DNA from 2 places in the Pseudoalteromonas sp. SG43-3 genome. Region 2 is predicted to be linked to the other one. Evidence: predicted binding sites of a transcription regulator. Region 2 holds the regulator's gene; the other holds the start of a gene.
What was found. Region 2 encodes FliA, which starts transcription of late flagellar genes. Its sites were predicted from a motif close to CTAAAGNTNNNNNNNNNNNNGCCGATA; they were not measured.

Region 1 (11,112 bases), on a different contig from region 2:
TTGCCAGCGCAATTGGCGATACTAATGTACTTGAAACACAAGCTGTAATGGCGGGTGAAGATTTTGGCCTATACGGGCGCACCGATGAAAATATCCCTATCACCCTCTTTTGGCTAGGAGGCGTAAACCAAGCACAATATGCCGATTCAATAAAAACAGGTGAGGTACTCCCTTCTCTACACTCTAGTAAATTTGCACCAGATTATAAAGTTGCTATTCCTACTGGAATAAAAGCAATGAGTAACGCTGCTGTTGCTTTATTTAATAAGTAACCTGAATTCTGGATAATAAATCTATCTCAAACAGAGTTCAGGTTAAGTAATATGGTTTAATAAAAAAGCTCTGTTGCTAACTAGCAACAGAGCTTTTTTTATAACTCGACTTTTTAAAGGTCGCTTTTCCACCTCGTTTAGCAAAACGTTTTTTAGGTGAGCTTTTTGGTAACTTCGCAAATGCATTGCTATCGCAGTTTGCTGCTAATTGAACAAACCCATTTAGGTCAGCAAGTAAAGGCTGTAAAAATTGCTGATAACTCATTGCCTGCTGTGCAATATCACCTAAGCTCGACTCCCACTTTGCGGTTAAATCAGGACTCGCTAAACCTTGTGGTAATACGCTAATAAGAGCAAGTCCCGTTTCGGTCGCTCTAATTGACTTACCTTCACGTTTTAAAAAACGCCGCTTAAATAGCAACTCGATTATTCCCGCACGTGTTGCCTCCGTACCTAAACCATCAGTGTCTTTTAATACTTTTTTAATTTGTGGATCTTTAACATAACGGCTAATGCCCGTCATCGCAGCCAATAATGTGGCATCGGTAAAATAAGCTGGGGGTGATGTATGCTTTTCGACTACTTCGCCTTTATCACAAAAAAGAGGCATACCTTTTGTTAAAGGAGGTAGCGAGGCTTCATCTTTTAATTCAGATTTACCCATTAACACCTTAAAACCCAAGCTTACATCTTGCTTTGCATTTGCCTTAAAAAGCCCACCAGCAATAATTACCTCAGCTTTAGTTTCGTTATATATATAGTCGGGATAAAACTGAATTAAGTAATGACGGCTTATTAATTGATATACTTTTACTTCGTCACCGCTCAAACTCGCTGACTTTAACTGCTTAGCCGTAGGCACAATGGCATGATGGGCAGCTACTTTTGAATCGTTAAAACATTTACTACCCTTTTTCACATCTGCCCCGTTTACTAATTCACTGCTTTGCCCCCCATTTGCACTTATTGCCTTTAAAATAGCAGATGCATCTTGATGGTGATCTTTAGGTAAATAACGATTATCTGAGCGTGGGTAAGTAATTAGTTTATGACGTTCGTAAAGTATTTGGCAAATATCCAATACTTTTTGAGCTGGCATACCAAATGTTTTAGCGGCATCTATTTGCAGAGCAGATAAATTATAAGGTAATGGAGCACTTTGCTTTTTTTGTTTTTGGTCGAGTAAAGTAAGCTCAGCACTTTGCTTTGTAATACGTGAAGCAACATTTTCTGCAAGAGCTTTGTTAAGTATTCGCCCTTCTTCATCTTGATGTGGCTCACATGCTTTGCTTGGAACCCACTTAGCTATGAATGGTTGATTATCAGGAGTAAGCAAATGCGCCAATACATCGTAAAAAGGCTTAGATACAAAGTTCGCTATTTCGTTATCTCTATTAACAACAAGACCTAAAATAGGGGTTTGTACTCGCCCTACCGAAAGTACATTACCAAACCCTGCTTTTTGCCCTGCTAACGTATATGCACGCGTTAAATTCATACCAAATAGCCAATCAGCACGAGAGCGCGCTAAAGCAGATACACTTAACGGAATAAAATCTCGATTAGAACGCATAGTACCCAGTGATTTTTTTACTGCGGACAAATTTAAATCACTAATGAGTAAACGTTGCGTACTTTGCTTTTTAGCCTGACTTATTTTGGCTTCTTCTATTACTTGATCGACTAGTAGCTGGCCTTCACGGTCTGGATCGCCAGCGTGAATAAGTTGCGAGGCCTGTTTAATTAATTTTTTTAAAACAGTGAGCTGTTTGCGAGTTTTGGTTTTGGCTTTTAACTTCCACTGTTCAGGTATTATAGGTAAGTGTTCAAACTGCCATTTTTTAAAGCGCTCATCATAGTCATCGGGTTCTGCTTGTTCTAGCAAATGCCCAATACACCACGATACACAATCGCCATTAGCGACTTCTATATAACCATCATGTTTTTTATGTGGTTTTGGTAAGGCATCAGCAATTGCTCTGCCTAGTGATGGTTTTTCTGCAATGTAGAGTTTCATGGGAGTCGCTCACTCACTGTTTATATAAACAGTAGTTTAGCACAGCTATTTTGAAGGTGGGGAGTTTTCTATTTTTGACTTTACACTACCTTGCTTAGTGAAAAGGATAATTAAAGGTAAATAGCATACAACCACCGTGGCAATATTGATAAATGGCATTAGGGTCTGATAAATAACGGTACTGTAAGCTAAATCCCACAAATGGCGGTCAACTAATCGGAATAGTTGTAATATAGGTGCGCCAATAACAACTAGTTGCCCAATAACACATTGCCATAAATAAACTTTATCCTTTATACCCCAGTAAGCTATAAGTGCCATCCAAATAATATCTGTGATCGCCCAAACTAAATAACGATAAATATAAATGTCATCAAACACTCGTAGGCTTGAAGCAGTTAGGTTACCAAAGAGGAAAAAAGCTGCGGTAAGTAATACAAATCGAAAGGCTAGGCGATCTTTAAATACAAAAAATATAAAAATAGCCGGACTTAGCATTAAAACCCAGCTTTTGCTTAAAATACTAACAATATATAAAAACCATTCAGGCAAAATACTCTGCCCTATTTTGTTTTTTTATCGTCATCAGTACCATCACCATTACCCGGCATGTCGCAATATTTATTGATTATTTTCACAGGCACTCCATTACATATGTTAAGGAAATGTACTGTAAGCTAAAATGACGAAATTGCCAAGATACTTAAGGCAATTAAGTACCTTAAATAAAAACAAACATAGTGAAATATAACACAAGCAATAACTTAGCGCACATCAATAGGAGCAGACTCTTTAGCCTTACCTTGCAGGATTGATATTTCTACTCGACGGTTTCTTCGGCGATCTTCATTTGAATCGTTTGGAACAAGTGGACGAGTATCAGCTCGCCCCACTACCATCATGCGGTTTTTATCAAACCCTTGCACCGTTTGCAGCTCGCTTGCTACAGCTACAGCTCGCTTTGACGATAAGTCCCAATTATTAATATATAGCTCATTCGATACCTGAAAATCGTCGGTATGGCCAGATACAGTTATTTCGCCAGGTACATCTTTTAACAGTACACCAATATCTTGAATTATGGGTTTAAACTTAGGTTGTAAAAATGCACTACCCGAAGGAAATGAACCATTCTCTCTAATACGAATAATTATTTGCTGCCCTAAAGATTCAAGCTCAATTGCACCATCTATTATTTGCTTTTCAAGCTGCTGCGCGATTTTTTTAACGAGCTCGTTAGTTTGTTCCTGATCGGCCGCTGAAGTTGCTTGCTCTGACGATTGCTCTTGAGAAGTACTACGAGATTCGCCACCACGTTTGTCCCCGCGTTGTTCTTGCCTGCCGCCAGCTGAGCTTTCATCTCCAGCCTGAAACTCTAACATTTGTTGAGTCATTTCGACTGTTTGCTGCTGAATGGTTTCTATTGGGGTTGGCTCTGGTTTGCCTGGGGTAAACTCCATAGCAATAACAGAGGTACCTTTAGGGATATCTTTTACTTCAATTTTATTCTGCACACCAAAAGCAAACTTCATAGAGCCCGCAATTTGTTTAAACTTAAGTACATCCATTTCTGAAAACGCAAGCAAGAGTACAAAAAAGCACATTAACAGTGACATTAAATCGGCAAACGTTCCCATCCATGCTGGTAGGCCTGGTGGTGGGCATTTGCACTCTTGATCAGACATAATTACTCCTCGGTATCTACTTTGCGTTTAGATTCAGCTAAGTAATTTTTCAAAATACCTTCGATAACTTTTGGATTTTGGCCATCTTGTATACCTAAAATAGCATCTAAAATTAAACGCTGATTCATAGCTTCTTCGTCTTTACGCAGTTCAAGTTTTACCTGAATAGGAATTGCCACAACATTGGCTAAAAAAGCACCATATAAAGTTGTTAAAAGCGCTACCGCCATTGCCGGGCCAATTGCTTTTGGGTCATCCATGTTAGATAACATTGCAACTAAGCCAATTAGAGTACCAATCATTCCCATTGCTGGTGCAATATCGGCTAATGACTTAAATAAGCCTGCGCCCATTTCATGTCGAGTAGTGGTTAAAGAGATATCTTTTTGAAGTGTGGCGCGAACAACATCTGCGTCATGGCCATCAACAAGCATGTCGACGCCTTTGCGCATAAATGGATTTGGGATTTCAGCTTCTTCGAGTGCTAAAAACCCCCCTTTACGAGCTGAATCAGCAAGTTCTACTGCTTTTTCAATAAGCTCTTCTGGCGTTTCAATTTTAAACATAAACGCTTTAGCAACAACTTTACCTATACCCAAAAACTGCGACATGGTGAAATTTGATAAAACAATGAAAAGTGAACCACCAAATACAATTACACTAGAAGGAGCATCGGCAAACATAGCCATTTCACCGCTACTACTCATAAACATAGACATGACAATTAAGCCAATTGCGCCTAGGATCCCGATTATGGTTGCTAAATCCACATTTCCTCCAGAAGTTTCATGCTTAATGGCCTTATCATAAACTTTTATTATTAACTGCTTATCGGCAACATATTGAATTGCTTAAGCCATTTTTATAAATAAACATAAAAAGCAGCCTTTAGCACTATTTTAGATCAAGTTATAAGGGCTACCTAATTATCAATTGATTTATTAAACTAACAGACCGCTATTAAGGCTTTATTAATACACTTGAAATATAATTTAACGTTATAAAGGTAAAAAACCAATATCATCCTTTGACCTAGTTTAGCATTCCCCCTAAAATTGACCCCTAAATTTATTATGTAAGCTGAAATAAAGATGGCGACTAAAAAACCTGAAAACTTAAGTTTCGAACAAGCACTAGAAGAATTATCTACAATCGTTAGTGACATGGAACAAGGTGACTTATCGCTTGAGCAATCGTTAAAGCAATTTGAGCGTGGAATTGCATTAGCAAGTGCTTCATCAGGTAAATTACAGCAAGCAGAACAAAAAGTATCAATTTTGATGGGGAATGGCGAAAAGTCAGTTCTTACGAATTTTGATAATGATATGGAATAGCTGTGAGCATAAATAATTATATCGAACGTGCTCAAAAAGATGTAGTAGCGACCTTACAACAGCATTTTAAACAGCCTCTCGATACTGAAGAAACAGTCAAGAACGCCACCCAGTATGGATTATTTAATGGCGGTAAAAGATTACGTCCATTTTTAGTTTATGCCACAGGTAAAATGCTCGGTGCAAACCAGCAAGACTTACATGTACTTGCAGCTGCAATTGAGTGTATCCATAGCTATTCGCTAGTTCATGATGATTTGCCCGCTATGGACGATGACGACTTACGCCGTGGCCGCCCTACTTGCCATATAGAATTTGGCGAGGCAAATGCAATTTTAGCCGGTGATGCCCTACAAACACTCGCCTTTGAGCTTATTGCGAATCACAAATTTACATGCTCGTCGCAAACACAAGTAAAAATGATTGCTACGCTTGCCAACGCATCAGGCCTTGAGGGCATGGTAGGCGGACAAGGTCTTGACATAGCAGCAACAGATAAAGTAATTACCGTACAAGAGCTTGAGCGAATACATAAGCTAAAAACCGGAGCTTTAATTAATTGTGCAATTACACTTGGTGCACTGTGCAGTGAAAAGGCAGATCAACAAACCTTAGAAAATTTAAGCATTTTTGGGTATGCTATAGGGCTGGCGTTTCAAGTACACGACGACATTTTAGATGTTGAAGGCGATACGGTTACTTTAGGTAAACCACAAGGCTCCGATATTGCCGCGAATAAAGCGACATATCCGGCGTTATTAGGTATGCTAGGCGCTAAAGAAAAGGCGCAAAATTTAATACAACAAGCCCATGAAGCGTTGGCAAATATAGATGCTGACACAGCACTTCTTGCGTCGCTAGCAAATTACCTAATTGAGCGTGACCACTAATTTTTGCTCATACGTATTGCAATTAGCACTGACATTATTACTCAACATTAATTATTCGTAAAAGCTTTGAATGAATTAATGTTAGCGAAGGATATATATAAAACCATGACACTTGATAGTAACAAGTATCCATTACTTAATTTGGTTGACGAGCCAGCCCAATTGCGTGACTTAGCGCAAGACAAACTCCCTGCATTTAGCAATGAGCTGCGCGATTATTTACTCAACTCAGTATCGCAAAGTAGCGGTCATCTAGCGTCTGGTTTAGGGACGGTTGAACTAACCGTTGCGCTACATTATGTTTATAACACTCCAGACGATCGCCTAGTTTGGGATGTGGGTCACCAAGCTTATCCACATAAAATCCTTACAGGTCGTCGCGACCAAATGCACACTATTCGCCAAAAAGACGGTTTGCACCCTTTTCCTTTTCGCGATGAAAGCCAATACGATACGTTTAGCGTAGGTCATTCAAGCACCTCTATTTCAGCTGCCTTAGGTATGTCTATTGCCGCCCAAAAAGAAGGCAAAGGTCGAAAATCTGTAGCCATTATTGGTGACGGAGCTATCACCGCAGGCATGGCATTTGAAGCGATGAATCATTTAGGCGATGTAAAATCAGACATGCTTATTATTTTAAATGATAACGAAATGTCGATTTCAGAAAATGTTGGCGCATTAACAAATCACTTTGCCCGAATTTTATCAGGTAGCTTTTATACTAACATTCGTGAAGGCAGTAAAAAGTTACTCTCAGGTGTGCCTCCGGTAAAGCAACTTGCCAGTAAAATGGAAGAGCACATTAAGGGCATGATGATCCCGGGGACCTTCTTTGAAGAATTAGGCCTAAATTACATAGGCCCAATTGATGGTCACGATGTAAACATGCTTGTAGATACATTGCGTAATATGCGTAATTTAAAAGGCCCACAGCTTTTACATATAAAAACGCAAAAAGGTAAGGGCTACAAACCGGCTGAAGCCGATCCTATTGGCTACCATGGAGTACCAAAATTCGATCCGAGCACAACTAGCCTGCCTAAATCTAAACCTAGCGCTGCTACTTTTTCAAAAGTTTTCGGCGATTGGTTATGCGACATGGCAAAGCAAGACAGCAAGTTAATGGCTATTACGCCAGCAATGCGCGAAGGCTCTGGCATGGTACGTTTTTCTAAAGAGTTTCCAGATCAATACTTTGATGTGGCCATTGCAGAGCAGCATGCTGTTACTTTAGCAGCTGGTTTTGCTTGTGAAGGTTTAAAACCAGTTGTTGCTATTTACTCGAGCTTTTTACAACGTGCGTATGACCAATTAATACATGATGTTGCACTGCAAAACTTACCTGTATTATTTGCCATTGACCGCGCTGGTATTGTTGGAGCCGATGGTGAAACTCACCAAGGTGCGTACGATTTAAGCTTTATGCGCTGTATTCCAAATATGGTAATTATGGCACCAAGCGACACCAACGAATGCCGCCAAATGCTATACACCGGTTATAAAGAAAACTGCCCTGTTGCAGTTCGTTACCCTCGAGGTAGCGCAGGTACTGCAGACATTGAAAGCACTATGCAACTGCTCGAAATAGGTAAGGCAGATACAATTAAGAAAGGCAGTAAAATTGCCATTTTATCGTTCGGTACATTACTTGAAAACGCCCAGCTTGCAGCTAACGAATTAGATGCAACGCTTGTTAATATGCGTTTTATTAAACCACTTGATACTGCACTTTTAAATGAGCTTGCTACTAGCCACGATACCTTTGTTACGCTTGAAGATAACGCGATTGCTGGCGGTGCCGGCTCTGCAGTTAATGAATACTTGGCAACGCAAAAAGCTGATATTAATATCCTTAACTTAGGTATTCCTGATGAGTTTATTAAACACGGCACGCAAGATGAAATGCACGATGAAATGGGATTAGGCGAGCAAGGAATATTAAACACTATTAAGGCGTTTATCGCTTAAGCTATTTACTTAGTTTATTAAAAAGGAGCCTCAAGGCTCCTTTTTTTGTTTTTAATTTTAACTTTTTTGCATCCAGTTTCATTTTATAGCCGTTATTGATATGAGGTTAACATGTAAATAATCAGTGCCGCTTAGTCTATGCCTTATGAGCAAGCGCGTTATTTACCTACATTTGATGGAATATTTAAAAGGTAAAAATGATGAATAAAGCTAATTTAACAACTCATTCAACACAAAAAAACACACTTAAACACACGCTTAGTTTTTCAGCTTTAACACTTGCAGTATTAATCGGCATTACAGGCTGTAGCTCAGACGATGGTGAAAACGGCGTAGATGGTATTGCAGGCACCGATGGACAAAACGGTACCGACGGTACAAATGGCAACCCTGGTTTTGCATCAGCCACATTAATTTTGGCAAACAATGGCGAGAGCAATACAGGCACTATCGATTTAATTAACCAAAACGCCTCTAAACTAAAAACCTTTAATACAACAGCTAACGAAGGCGTTGCATTTGATAGCTTAGGTAATTTATTGCAAGCAAGCGACAGCGAAAATGGCAGTATTAAAACTATTTGCCAGCTTGCAAATCGTAGTGACGGCGCAACCTATACAGCTAATACAGATCGCGAAATAACAGGTACTAACACAACACTGGTAAACCCTAAAGGAATAGCTGTAGCACAAAAGAGTGGCCTTGTTTTTATTGCTGACTTTGGCGCTATGCAAGTAACGACTTTTGGCGCTACAGCCGCGGGCGATGCAGCGCCTTTAGGCACAACTATTACAGAAGCGGCGCCGTGGGATGTTGATTATGATGAATCTAACGACCGCCTTTATGTAGCACTAACAAATGGTGATGTAGCCGTTTATGATAATTTTGTTGGTGGTGAATTTGCCGCAATGCCAAGCCGCACAATTACTCCAAGTAATAATGATGGCACGCAAATATCTGTAAATATTCACGGCATTGTTTATGACTCAAATACTAATAAACTTGTTTTGTCTGATGTAGGCAGTGCCTCAGACGCAACCGATGGTTCGTTATTTGTAATTAATAATGCTTCAACTGCAGAGGGCTTAGTAAGCGTTGCACGAAGTATTGCCGGTCCAGCAACAATGCTTGGTAACCCAGTTGATATTAGCCTTGAAGGTAGTGACTTACGTGTAGCTGAAAAATCAAATGATGCTGTTCTTGTGTTCAGCAATATATTTTCAGGTGAAAGCGGCGATATCACTCCTGATTTAGTTACCTCAACAATTAAACCTGAGTCAATTACTAAACTGGGTATACAAAATGAGATGGCTGATATTTCAGATAGTGATACCGCTAATATGGCGCTGCTAGGTGTTGCTGTAAGTAGTAATCCGGGCACTGCAGGTGAAACAACTGGGCAAATTAGTCGATTAAGTTCACAACTTAACACAGAAATTGGCAACTATAATGCAAGTCAAACTATCGAAAGTGTAACTTTTGATAAAGCGGGTAATAGTTATACAACGTTCGATAACAGTACAACCTCAATTGGCGGTATTGTTATTTCAAATAAAGTGGCAATAAACAGAGATGGGCAAACTTATAATACGAACCAAGACAGCATTATTACTGGTTCGAATACAGGCCTTATATCTCCTAAAGGTCTTGATGTGGCTTCTGATAGCGGTATGATTTTAGTTGCAGAAAATAATGCAGATACTCCAAGTATTTCAATATTTTCAACTTGCACCACAGGGGATGCAAGCCCATTAATGACGCTTACGTTTGCAAACGATGCTCGCCCTTGGGATGTTGATTACGATGCAAACACTGATCGAGCTTTTGTAGCACTAACAAATGGAACCGTTGCTGTATTTGACGAAGTTAAAAGCAAACTAATGGCTGGTAGTACTAATATTGCAGTTGAGGATAGGCTTATAACGCCAGCAAATGCAGGTACAGCAGTAGCAGCACCAAGCAACATGCACGGCATCGACTACGACTCGCTAAGTGGCTCGCTAATACTCTCTGATGTTGGTAGCGCAGCAGTTGCTGACGATGGCAAAATATACGTATTGAATAACGTAGCAACTGCATCGGGCTTGGTAAACATAAGTACCACTATTAGCGGTCCAAATACCCTACTGGGTAACCCTGTTGATATTATGTATACCGGAACAGATTTATACGTAGCTGAGAAGTCAAATAATGTGGTTATGCGATTTAATAATATTTTAAGCAGTGCAGGCGGTGATATAAGCGCCGATACCAGTACGGCATTTACAGCCCCTGAGTCGATTGCAATATTACCAGCTTGGCTTAACAAATAGAGTTAACCTCACCATGCCTGACCAATAACCTTGGTCGGGCATTATCGCATCCACACTTTTATATCTGCCAAGCCATTACTTTGTAAAATACCTAATTGCTGATCAACATTAGAGTTTTGTTCAAACTCAAATGCATCGAGCTGATCATCAAACGTAATATTAGCCACACCATCACCACCGCGCTTTTTAACTTGATGCAGTGCTATATCTGCTAAGTTAATAGAGGTTTCCCAGCTAATTACCTGTCCGCCTAGTAAAGGTAATGGATAAAATGACCAACCAATTGATGCCGTGATATTAGTTGTTTTTCCATTTGGTAATTGGAACGAATTAGCAGCTATTACTTTACAAAGTTCTGAGGCATAGCTATCTATTTTATTGCATTTAAAGTCACGTAATAATAATAAAAACTCATCACCACTCCAACGTGCCACATAGTCAGAGCCCTGCGTACGCGAATTTAACAATGCAGCCATTTGCTGTAAGCAGCTATCACCTGCAATTGGGCCATACGCATCGTTAATACGGCTGAAGTTATCAAAGTTAATAATTACCAGCACCAGTGACTTACCTTGTGCCTGCAGCGACTGTGAATTACGTTGAAAGTGCTCAATATCTTTAGGGAGTTGATCAA
Region 2 (11,112 bases):
CGAGCTTAAGCATGGCGACGAGCTAGCGATTAACCCAGGACAAGTATTTGGTCCAATTAAAGGGGTTGAAACAAAAGATCCTGCGTTTGGCCTTGATGCCGTATGGATCAAGCCAGATCAAAAAGATGAAGCACAATCACTAGGTTATACCGTTGTAGATTCAGCTACGGTAGTTGCCACTCATATTAGCCAGTTATTAACTAACAGTGCAGCGTTATTACTAGGGCATGAAGAAGTTCAAAACCTACTTGATATGCTTGCTAAAAGCCATCCTCGCTTAGTGGAAGGACTAGTACCTGATGTATTGCCATTAACTGCTATTGTAAAAGTACTACAAAATTTATTAAATGAAGGCGTGGCTATTCGCGATATGCGCTCAATTGTTCAAACTCTTGTTGAGTATGGCCCACGTAGTCAAGACCCTGATGTATTAACGGCTGCAGTGCGTATTTCACTGCGTAGATTAATTGTTCAAGATGCGGTGGGTATGTCATCAGAAATCCCTGTCATAACCTTGGCGCCTGAGTTGGAACAGATGTTGCATCAGTCATTGCAAAATGCAGGCGATGAAGGTGCCGGTATTGAGCCAGGACTTGCAGAGCGACTTCAAGTGTCATTGACACAAGCGCATCAAAATCAAGAAATGGCCGGCGAACCTTCTATATTGCTAACGTCAGGAATGTTACGCACTGTGTTATCTCGTTTTGTTAAGTACACCATTCCAGGATTGAGAGTGATGTCTTATCAAGAGGTACCAGACGAAAGACAGATCAAAATTGTAAGCTCGGTAGGCCAACAATAAGATTTTAACAGGGGTTGAATCATGAAAATTAAACGTTTTTTTGCTAAAGATATGCGCACAGCACTTAAAGAAGTTAAAGATGAGTTAGGTGTTGATGCGGTTATTATGTCAAATAAAAAACTGGCTAACGGTGTAGAAATTGTAGCGGCAGTTGATTATGACAAAGCAGCCCCTAAAGTAGCAGCGCAACCACAACGCCCTGCAGAGCCGCGTACTCAGGCGCCACAACAAAGCATGCATAACTTTGTAAAACCAGAGCCACAGCGTGCCAAGCCTGAGCCTCAAGCAAAAGTTGCTGACAGCCTACAAGCATTATTAGAGCGTCAATCACCGCGTCCTCGTTCTCCTGAGCTTGCATCGATGTTTTCACAATCGGGTATTGATACTACTGATAACTATCAAGAACCTGATATGGGGCAGCGTACTAAAAATATGTTTGCTCCTGAAGCTGCTGCGCCAGTTCGTCCACAAACTCAAGCGGATAGCTTAGGCTTTGATGATTTAGACCGCGACTTTGATGATTTAGATAGCCCAGTAACCACTCGCCAACAAGCACCTAATAATGAAAGCGAAGAAATGACAACAATGCGTGAAGAAATGAACGCAATCCGTCAATTATTAGAACACCAAGTATCAGGCTTGATGCAGCAAGATATGGCGCGTCGCGATCCAACACGCGCTTGTATGGTTGACCGTTTAGTCGGTATGGGTATCGATAAAGAAGTAGCACAGCAAATGGCATGTTTTGTACCTGATGATGTGTCTCGTAAGCAAGGTTGGAAAGCATTGTTAACTATGGTCGAAGATCAAATGCAAACAACCAATAATGAAATACTTCGCCAAGGTGGTGTATATGCGTTAGTGGGTCCAACAGGTGTGGGTAAAACAACGACTGTTGCTAAGCTTGCAGCTCTAGGCGCACAAAAATATGGTGCCGATAAAGTGGCGTTAATAACCACTGATACATACAGAATTGGTGCTTATGAACAACTTGCAACATATGGTCGTATTATTGGTTGTGGTGTTAAGCAAGTTAAAGATGCTAATGAATTAGCTGAAGTTTTATATCATTTACGAAATAAACGTCTAGTATTAATTGACACAGCAGGTATGAGCCAGCGAGATTTACGTTTAACTGAGCAATTAAACACGTTAATGCGTAACCAACGTGTAGATATTCGCAGCTACTTAGTACTTAGCGCGACAGCACAAATTAATGTATTGCAAGAAACTGTACGTCACTTTAAAAAAGTACAGTTAAGTGGCTGTATTTTCACTAAGTTAGACGAATCATTAAGTTTGGGTGAGATTATTAGTATTGCGATTCAAAATCGCCTTCCAATAGGGTATCTTACTAATGGTCAACGAGTACCAGAGGATATTCGTGTTGCAAATGCTGAGAAACTAGTTAAAAAGGCTGAGCAATTATATTTAAAAAGAACAAAAGAACAACATTCAAGGCACCAAGCAGTGGCGCCAAGCACAGTAGGGATGTATGATTAACACAGTATTAGATCAAGCAAGCGGCCTGCGCAAAATGAGTCAAAACAATAACAACGGCGTAAAAGTTATCGCTGTAACCGGTGGTAAAGGTGGAGTAGGGAAAACAAATGTTTCTCTAAATACAGCTATTGCACTTGGGCAGCAAGGTAATCGAGTATTAGTGCTGGATGCTGACTTGGGTTTAGCAAACTGTGATGTGATGCTTGGTTTACGTGTAGAGCGTAACTTGTCACATGTCTTGTCTGGTGAATGTGAGCTTGATGAAATTTTAGTTGAAGGCCCTGCAGGAATTAAAATTGTACCCGCTACATCGGGTTCGCAAAGTATGGTTGAATTATCACCATCTGAGCATGCTGGGCTAATTCGTGCGTTTAGCGAATTGAATACCGAATTTGATATTTTAATTGTAGATACAGCTGCTGGTATTTCAGACATGGTACTGAGCTTCTCGCGTGCAGCGCAAGATGTAATGGTTGTTGTATGCGATGAGCCGACATCAATCACCGACGCTTACGCACTTATTAAAGTATTAAGTCGTGAGCACGGCGTTTATAAATTTAAAATTGTTGCCAATATGGTGCGCAGTATGCGTGAAGGCACTGAATTGTTTGCAAAGCTATCTAAAGTTACCGACCGCTTTTTAGATGTATCAATGGAGCTAGTAGCAACGGTTCCTTATGATGAAAATATGCGCAAAGCAACACGTCGTCAAAAAGTAATAGTAGAGCTCTTTCCAAATTCGCCAGCCGCTCTTGCGTTTAAAACGCTGGCAACAAAAGCAGTTAAATGGCCAATACCCAACCAACCATCTGGGCATTTAGAGTTTTTCATTGAGAAACTAGTAAACGGTTAATTATGACAACACTGGTGAATAGAGCTATGGGATATCAATCAACACAAAATTTAAATGTGATTGTTGAGAAGCATGCATCACTTGTTAAAAAAGTGGCATGTCATCTAATTGCTCGATTACCACCTAGCGTTCAACTTGATGATTTAATTCAATCAGGAATGATAGGCTTAATAGAAGCTTCGAAAAACTTTGATGCAACAAAAGGCGCAAGCTTTGAAACTTTTGCAGGTATTCGTATTCGCGGTGCTATGCTTGATGAAATGCGCCGTGGTGATTGGGCTCCTCGTTCAGTTCACCGTAAAAACAGGCAAGTTGCAGAAGCAATTACTGAGCTCGAAAGTAGTCTGAACCGCGAACCAACGGACATAGAAGTTGCTGAAAAACTTGAAATTTCGCTCAATGAGTACCATCATATTTTAAATGATGCGAATACGAGTAAAATATTAGGCATTGAAGACCTTGGTGTAGATGAGGATGTTATTACTCCTGTAGGCCAAGATTTAGCACAAGATAAACCTTTTAATAATGTTAAAAATGATAGGTTTAATGAGTCTTTGCTAAGTGCAATTAAGTCATTACCAGAGCGTGATGCAATGGTGCTTTCTTTGTACTACAACGATGAAATGAATTTAAAAGAAATAGGACATATACTCGATGTAAGTGAATCGCGTGTAAGTCAGATACATGGTCAGGCGATGATTAAGCTTAAAGCTAAAATCAATGACTGGATAAATTAGTAGTAAGTAAACAAAGGTTAATACCTCACTGGGGGATGTTTTGGATAAAAACATGAAAATTCTTGTAGTTGATGATTTTTCAACAATGAGACGCATTATAAAAAACCTGTTACGTGACTTAGGTTTCACTAACGTTCAAGAAGCTGATGATGGGTCTACAGCTTTGCCTATGTTGCAAAATCAAGTGTTTGATTTTGTAGTTACGGATTGGAATATGCCTGGAATGCAGGGTATTGATCTTTTAAGAGCAATACGTGCAGACGATAAGTTAAAACATATCCCTGTATTAATGGTAACGGCAGAGGCTAAAAAAGAACAAATAATAGCTGCAGCGCAAGCTGGTGTTAATGGTTATATTGTTAAGCCATTTACGGCTGGAACATTAAAAACTAAATTAGAAAAAGTATTTGAACGCTTAGGCTAATGATGGGGGAGAGGCTTATGCCAGCACCAGCTGCGCCTCAAATAACGTTAGAACAAGCTCGTCAGCTCGTTGTTTTTTTAGAAAATGATGAGCAAGACAAAGCAAATCAGTTGATTTTAGAGGCTGCATCTAAAGAGCAGTCTGAATTATTTGCTGAAGTTGGAAAGTTGACTCGTCAACTGCACGAAGCCCTTAAAAGTTTTGAGCTTGATACTCGCTTAACTGATATAACGACAGATGCGATTCCAGATGCTAAAAAGAGGCTTAATTATGTTATAGAAATGACAGAAAATGCGGCTAATAAAACAATGGATGCAGTGGAGGCCAGTTTACCTATAGCCCAACAGTTAGCGGACGAAATATCTCATATCAAACCGACATGGGATCGTTTAATGAGCCGCGAGATTGAGCTTGGTGAGTTTAAGCAACTTTGCCATAGCATCGATAAGTTTATGAACAACTCTCATCATAAGACTGATGAGCTTCAAAACTTAATGACAAATGTATTAATGGCTCAAGACTATCAAGACTTAACAGGTCAAGTTATTCGCCGTGTTATTGAACTTGTTAGGGAAGTAGAAGAAAGTTTACTGCATCTTTTAACTGCGTTTGCTGAACAAGACGACAGTAACAGCACCGCGAATAAAGTAGAACAACAAAAAATAAAAGAACCAGTTGCCACACAAACTTTAGCAGGTCCTGAAGGCCCTATTATTGATAAAGAATCGCGTAATGATGTTGTATCTGATCAAGATGAAGTTGATGATCTTTTATCAAGTTTGGGCTTCTAAGAGGAGAGTAACTGCATGTTTGAAGTCGATGAAGATATTTTACAAGACTTTCTTGTAGAGGCTGGAGAAATCCTAGAGCTTTTATCTGAACAGTTAGTTGAGCTGGAAAATAATCCAGAAGATACCGAGTTACTAAACGCTATATTTAGAGGTTTTCACACTGTAAAAGGTGGTGCAGGCTTTTTAGCTATGACAGAGCTTGTTGATGCTTGTCACGGTGCTGAAAACGTATTTGATTTACTACGTCAAGGCGTGCGAACAGTCAACTCAGAGTTAATGGATGTTATTTTACAAGCACTAGACACCATTAATGAGATGTTTGCGACTATCCAAAACAGAGACAAGCCTGAACCTGCAGATCCTGAATTACTTCATACTCTTCATATCTTAGGTCTACCTCCAACAGAAGCCGAAGCCACTGAAGCCTCTTCACAAACAGAGGTTGAACAACCTCATAATGAAGTGGTGGATACACCGGTAGCTGATGATGAAGATCCGTTTGCATTTGATGAACTATTTAGCGGAGCGCCTTCGGTTAGCGATGCTGAAATAGATGAAATCACTGAAGACGAATTTGAAAGCTTACTTGATGAGCTGCACGGTAAAGGACAAGGTCCTGCAGTTGAAAAACCAGTAGCAAGTAGTAGTGATTTTAGTGGTGATATTACTGATGATGAATTTGACAGCTTATTAGACGAGTTACATGGTGTTGGCAGTTTTGGTGAAGTTACGAGCAAACCTGAACAAAATGATGCCAATAAAACACCTGTAGAATCTGCTATACCAGCTGTAAATACAGTTAATTCATCAGATGATGAAATTAGTGATGACGAATTTGAAGCGCTTCTTGATGAACTTCATGGTAAAGGCACTGCTCCTAAATCGATAGAAAGTGCGCCAGCTGCAAAACAACCTGAACCTGTTTCACCGCCAGCTAAACAAGTGAGTGAACCAGTAAAAAAAGCTGAGCCAGCTAAAGCTCCTACTCCAAAACCAGTTGAAAAAGCGCCAGAGAAGCCAGTAGCTAAAGTACCATCAGCAGCAGCTCCAAAAAAATCAGCGCCACCAGCAGCAGAGACCACTGTTCGCGTAGATACAAAACGACTCGATCAAATTATGAATATGGTTGGTGAGTTAGTTCTTGTACGAAATCGTTTGGTTAGTTTAGCGACTAACTCAGACAGTGAAGCGATGGGTAAAGCAATCTCTAACTTAGATGTAGTGACTGCGGATATTCAAGGTGCGGTTATGCAGACGCGAATGCAACCAATTAAGAAGGTATTTGGTCGCTTCCCTCGCGTTGTACGCGACTTAGCACGTAGCTTAAATAAAGATATTGATTTAAAACTTATTGGTGAAGAAACCGATCTAGATAAAAACTTAGTTGAAGCACTTGCCGACCCGCTTGTGCATTTAGTTAGAAACTCAGTTGACCATGGTATTGAAATGCCCGCTGTTCGTGAAGCAGCTGGTAAGCCTAGAACAGGTAATGTTACTTTATCAGCGTCTCAAGAGGGCGACCATATTTTGCTAACCATCAAAGATGATGGTGCAGGTATGGATGCTGAAAAACTGAAAAAAATTGCAATTAGTAAAGGCGTACTCGATCATGACCAAGCGAGTCGACTTTCTGACACCGAAGCATATAACCTGATTTTTGCACCTGGCTTTTCTACAAAAGAAGAAATATCTGATATTTCAGGCCGTGGTGTAGGAATGGACGTAGTTAAAACTAAGATCACGCAACTCAATGGCTCAGTAAGCATTCAGTCTGAACTTGGTGTTGGTACTATTTTAGAAATAAAAGTACCACTTACCTTGGCTATATTACCGACATTAATGGTCGTTGTTGGCGCACAAACATTTGCGTTACCACTGGCTGGTGTTAGTGAGATATTCAATTTAGATTTAACGAAGACGAATGTAGTTGATGGGCAATTAACAATTATTGTGCGTAAAAAGGCGATACCGTTATTTTACCTTGAGCATTGGTTAGTAAAAGGCTCAGATCGTTCTCAGCGAAAATCTAAAGGTCACGTCGTTATTGTACAAATTGGTACGCAACAAATTGGTTTTGTTGTTGATTCATTAATTGGCCAAGAAGAAGTAGTGATTAAGCCGCTTGATGCGTTACTTCAAGGAACGCCAGGTATGGCAGGGGCTACAATAACTTCGGATGGTGGCATTGCACTGATTTTAGACGTTCCAAACATGTTAAAACATTACGCAGGCTAATAATAAAGTAGGTATATATTTAATATATACCTACGCAAAAATTTAATAAGAGAGCTAAATGGCCGTTAAAGTTTTAGTTGTTGATGATTCAAGCTTTTTTCGCCGTAGAGTAAGCGAAATCCTTGAGCAAGATAGCGATATACAAGTTATAGGCTTTGCTGTTAATGGCAGAGAGGCTGTTGAGAAAGCAGCTCAATTGCGTCCTGACATGATCACCATGGATGTCGAAATGCCTGTGCTTGATGGTATTAGCGCAGTTAAAGAGATAATGGCGAGTAACCCAACTCCTATCTTAATGTTTTCATCACTTACACGTGATGGTGCAACAGCAACGTTTGATGCGTTAGATGCTGGCGCAATGGATTTTTTACCGAAAAAATTTGAAGATATTGCACGCAATAATGAAGATGCAATTAAGCTTTTGCAAAGTAAAGTAAAAGATATAGGGCGAAGACGTTTACCGCGAACATTTAGAGCGGCAACACCAGTTAAACCATCCATTTCAACTAAACCAACAAGTTCACTTTCGCAAAGAGCAAGCACATCAACAACTCAAATCAAGCAGCCTGATAGAAGCTTTCAAAGAGCTGCGCCTGCTGCATCGACAAGTTCAAATGTTGCCTCAATGCGAGCAAGTGGAAAACAATATCAACTTTTAGCTATTGGTACTTCTACAGGTGGTCCTGTTGCTTTGCAAACTATATTGACTCAATTGCCTGCTAATTTTCCTCACCCTATTTTACTTATTCAGCACATGCCAGCTGCATTTACGCCCGCGTTTGCAGCGCGCTTAAACGGTTTGTGCCAAATAAAAGTGAAAGAAGCACAACAAGGCGATCGTTTACAACCAGGAACTGCTTATTTAGCGCCTGGCGGGCAGCAGATGATGGTAGAGGGGCGTGGAGCAAATAGAACGCTGCGCGTATTTGAAGATCATAGCGAGAGAATAAGTTATAAACCAAGCGTAGATGTAACGTTTGCTAGTGCAGCTAAAACGTATCAAGGCGATGTACTTGCTATTGTTTTAACAGGTATGGGCGCTGATGGTCGTGATGGTGCAAGAATGTTAAAACAAACGGGGGCAACTATTTGGGCACAGGATGAGAAAAGCTGTGTCGTTTATGGAATGCCCCAAGCAATTGCTAATGCGGGGCTTTCAAGTGAAAGCTTAGCATTGAGCGATGTTGCAGCACGTATAATGAGAGAGGTAGGTTGTGGATAAACTCTCAATATTTGGACTATTGGTAGCACTTGGTGCAATAGGTTTAGGCTATTCTTTAGAAGGCGGTGTTGTTTCAGCTTTATTTAATGGCCCTGCGCTTATTATTGTACTTGGTGGCACGCTTGGCGCTGTTATGTTGCAAACCTCTGCTAGCACATTCAAAAAAATGCTAAATATGAGCTCGTGGGTTTTTGTTGCACCACAATACGATATTGAAGACGCAATAGAGCAAGTTAAACGATGGTCTCATAAAGCACGTCAAGAAGGTTACTTAGCGCTTGAGAATGAAGCTTTAGCTCACCCAGATGCGTATGCAGCAAAAGGTTTAAGCTTACTTGTCGATGGCTGCTCAGAGCAAAAACTACGAGACACGCTTGAAATTGATTTACTGCTAGAACGCGATCGTTTGCTTGAAGCCGCGCGTGTTTATGAAGCAATGGGGGGTTACAGCCCTACCATTGGTATTTTAGGTGCGGTGCTTGGCTTAATACAGGCAATGTCGTTTATTACCGATCCACAAATGCTTGGCGCCGGCGTTGCAACGGCATTTATTGCGACCATTTATGGTGTTGGTTTAGCTAATTTATTGTTTTTACCTATGGCAAATAAGTTAAAACAGCGTGTAGAGCAAAAAATGCTTTACCATGAAATGCTTGCTGAAGGCGTTATTGCAATAAGCATAGGTGAAAGCCCAGTAAATATAGAATTAAAGCTTGAAGCCTATCGTGTAGAGCGCCCTAATTTAGTGGACGAATAACATGTTACGCCGACGACTTCGTCACTCTGCTGCTAAAAGTCAACATACCGAACGTTGGCTTGTATCGTATGCCGATTACATGACTATTATGTTTGCTTTTTTTGTGGTTCTGTATGCGATAGCGATTAATAAAGAAGAACAATTCCAAATATTGTCAGATTCCCTTGAACAGGTTTTTGATAAGTCAGCTCGCCAATACTCCCAGCAAGGTGAAGGTGTCAACGGTAATGGAATATTGACAGATAGAGTGACACCTGAACAAGAAGTTCTTTATGGCGAAAGTATATTAAAAGAAGAGCAAGGTCCTGAGCTACTCGACGGCCAAAGTGATACAAGCAATATCCAGCAAAAGTATTTAGGCAAACCTCTTGATAGTTTATTAATTAAATTACAGTCAGCGCTTATTGATGAAATCCGTGATGGAGAAGCCAGTTTAGAGCTTAACCAAGATTGGCTGATTATAGAGCTAAGCTCAGGTATGTTATTTTCAAGCGGTAGTTCAGTTGCACACTCTCGAGCAAAGCAGGTCGTCAAGATTGTTAAAGATATTATTGCACCAGTAGATAACTATGTAAGAGTACGAGGTTATACTGATGATGAAAGTATTCGTAATGAGATATTTCGTTCGAACTGGGAACTGTCGGTAGCTAGAGCCACGTCAATTTTAGTAGAGCTGGAAGCATTAGGCATTAATTCAGCTAGAATGGCGATAGAAGGTTATGGCCAATATTCACCTTTTGCAAGTAACGATACAGAACAAGGGCGCGCAGAAAATCGTAAAGTTGTTATCGCACTTTCTAAGTATGGATTACCGCCAAAACAAGAGGTTAAAAGTGACGGGCAAGCTGATGAGCCTGCAGTGATTGAACCTGAAATTGAACTTCCTTCAGATGACGATACAATAAAAATAATTCGTTTGCCTCATGGTGGTATTCGCATAACAACGCGCAATGAACAGTAATTAGGATGTAATGTGAAGATTTGGACTGTCGCTAATCAAAAAGGAGGGGTTGGTAAAACAACAACCGCAGTGAGCCTTGCCGGTATTTTGGCATTACAAGGTAAACGTGTGCTGCTTATAGATACAGACCCTCATGCGTCACTCACTTATTACTTTGGCATTGACTCAGAGGATTTAGAAGTTAGTGTGTACGATATTTTTGCCCGTGGTACAAGTATGCAAAGTGAAGAGATACTCCAAGCTTTGTGTCCATCAACACTTCAAAACCTGGATATTTTACCTGCGACTATGGCAATAGCTACGCTTGATCGAAGTATGGGTAATAAAACAGGGATGGGGTTAATACTAAAAAAAGCGCTTGCAAAAATTAGCGAACATTACGATTATGCCATTTTAGATTGCCCTCCAGTTTTAGGGGTGTTAATGGTCAATGCGCTTGCAGCAAGTGAGCGAATTTTAGTGCCAGTGCAAACGGAGTTTTTAGCACTCAAAGGGCTTGATAGAATGATGCGTACTATGGATTTGATGCAATCCTCTCAAGCAAAAGATTATCAATATACTATAATTCCTACCATGTACGACAAACGTACTAAAGCATCGTTAGAAGCATACAAAACATTGCAAAGTACATATGGTGATAAAGTTTGGCCAGGTGTGATACCGGTGGATACCAAATTTAGAGATGCAAGCTTTGCACAAAAAGTACCTGTAGAGTATTGTCCTCGCTCGCGCGGTGTATACGCATATAAAGCACTGTTAGAATATTTAATTGAACAAGGTTAATGAATGAGTAAGCAATTGTTTGCTAATGAAAAAGTAATGAAACA

Region 1: a site for FliA is predicted at 4,804-4,830, ahead of pomA (flagellar motor protein PomA). Genes of this name have one in related genera too.

What each region holds. Positions count from the first base shown of each region.
Region 1 is NZ_JACJFC010000021.1:2,685-13,796, forward strand. Features, by position in the region: gene H5157_RS16880 (M20 family metallopeptidase) at 1-272, shown strand, start outside; gene H5157_RS16885 (DNA topoisomerase III) at 349-2,289, opposite strand; gene H5157_RS16890 (hypothetical protein) at 2,335-2,841, opposite strand; gene H5157_RS16895 (flagellar motor protein MotB) at 3,054-3,974, opposite strand; gene pomA (flagellar motor protein PomA) at 3,977-4,744, opposite strand; gene H5157_RS16905 (exodeoxyribonuclease VII small subunit) at 5,066-5,308, shown strand; gene ispA ((2E,6E)-farnesyl diphosphate synthase) at 5,311-6,198, shown strand; gene dxs (1-deoxy-D-xylulose-5-phosphate synthase) at 6,304-8,166, shown strand; gene H5157_RS16920 (hypothetical protein) at 8,367-10,478, shown strand; gene H5157_RS16925 (ligand-binding sensor domain-containing diguanylate cyclase) at 10,520-11,112, opposite strand, start outside.
Region 2 is NZ_JACJFC010000007.1:48,599-59,710, forward strand. Features, by position in the region: gene flhA (flagellar biosynthesis protein FlhA) at 1-802, shown strand, start outside; gene flhF (flagellar biosynthesis protein FlhF) at 824-2,305, shown strand; gene H5157_RS08050 (MinD/ParA family protein) at 2,298-3,158, shown strand; gene H5157_RS08055 (RNA polymerase sigma factor FliA) at 3,185-3,895, shown strand; gene cheY (chemotaxis response regulator CheY) at 3,936-4,319, shown strand; gene H5157_RS08065 (protein phosphatase CheZ) at 4,337-5,110, shown strand; gene H5157_RS08070 (chemotaxis protein CheA) at 5,126-7,345, shown strand; gene H5157_RS08075 (chemotaxis response regulator protein-glutamate methylesterase) at 7,404-8,567, shown strand; gene H5157_RS08080 (flagellar motor protein) at 8,560-9,324, shown strand; gene H5157_RS08085 (flagellar motor protein MotB) at 9,326-10,285, shown strand; gene H5157_RS08090 (ParA family protein) at 10,298-11,068, shown strand; gene H5157_RS08095 (chemotaxis protein CheW) at 11,072-11,112, shown strand, end outside.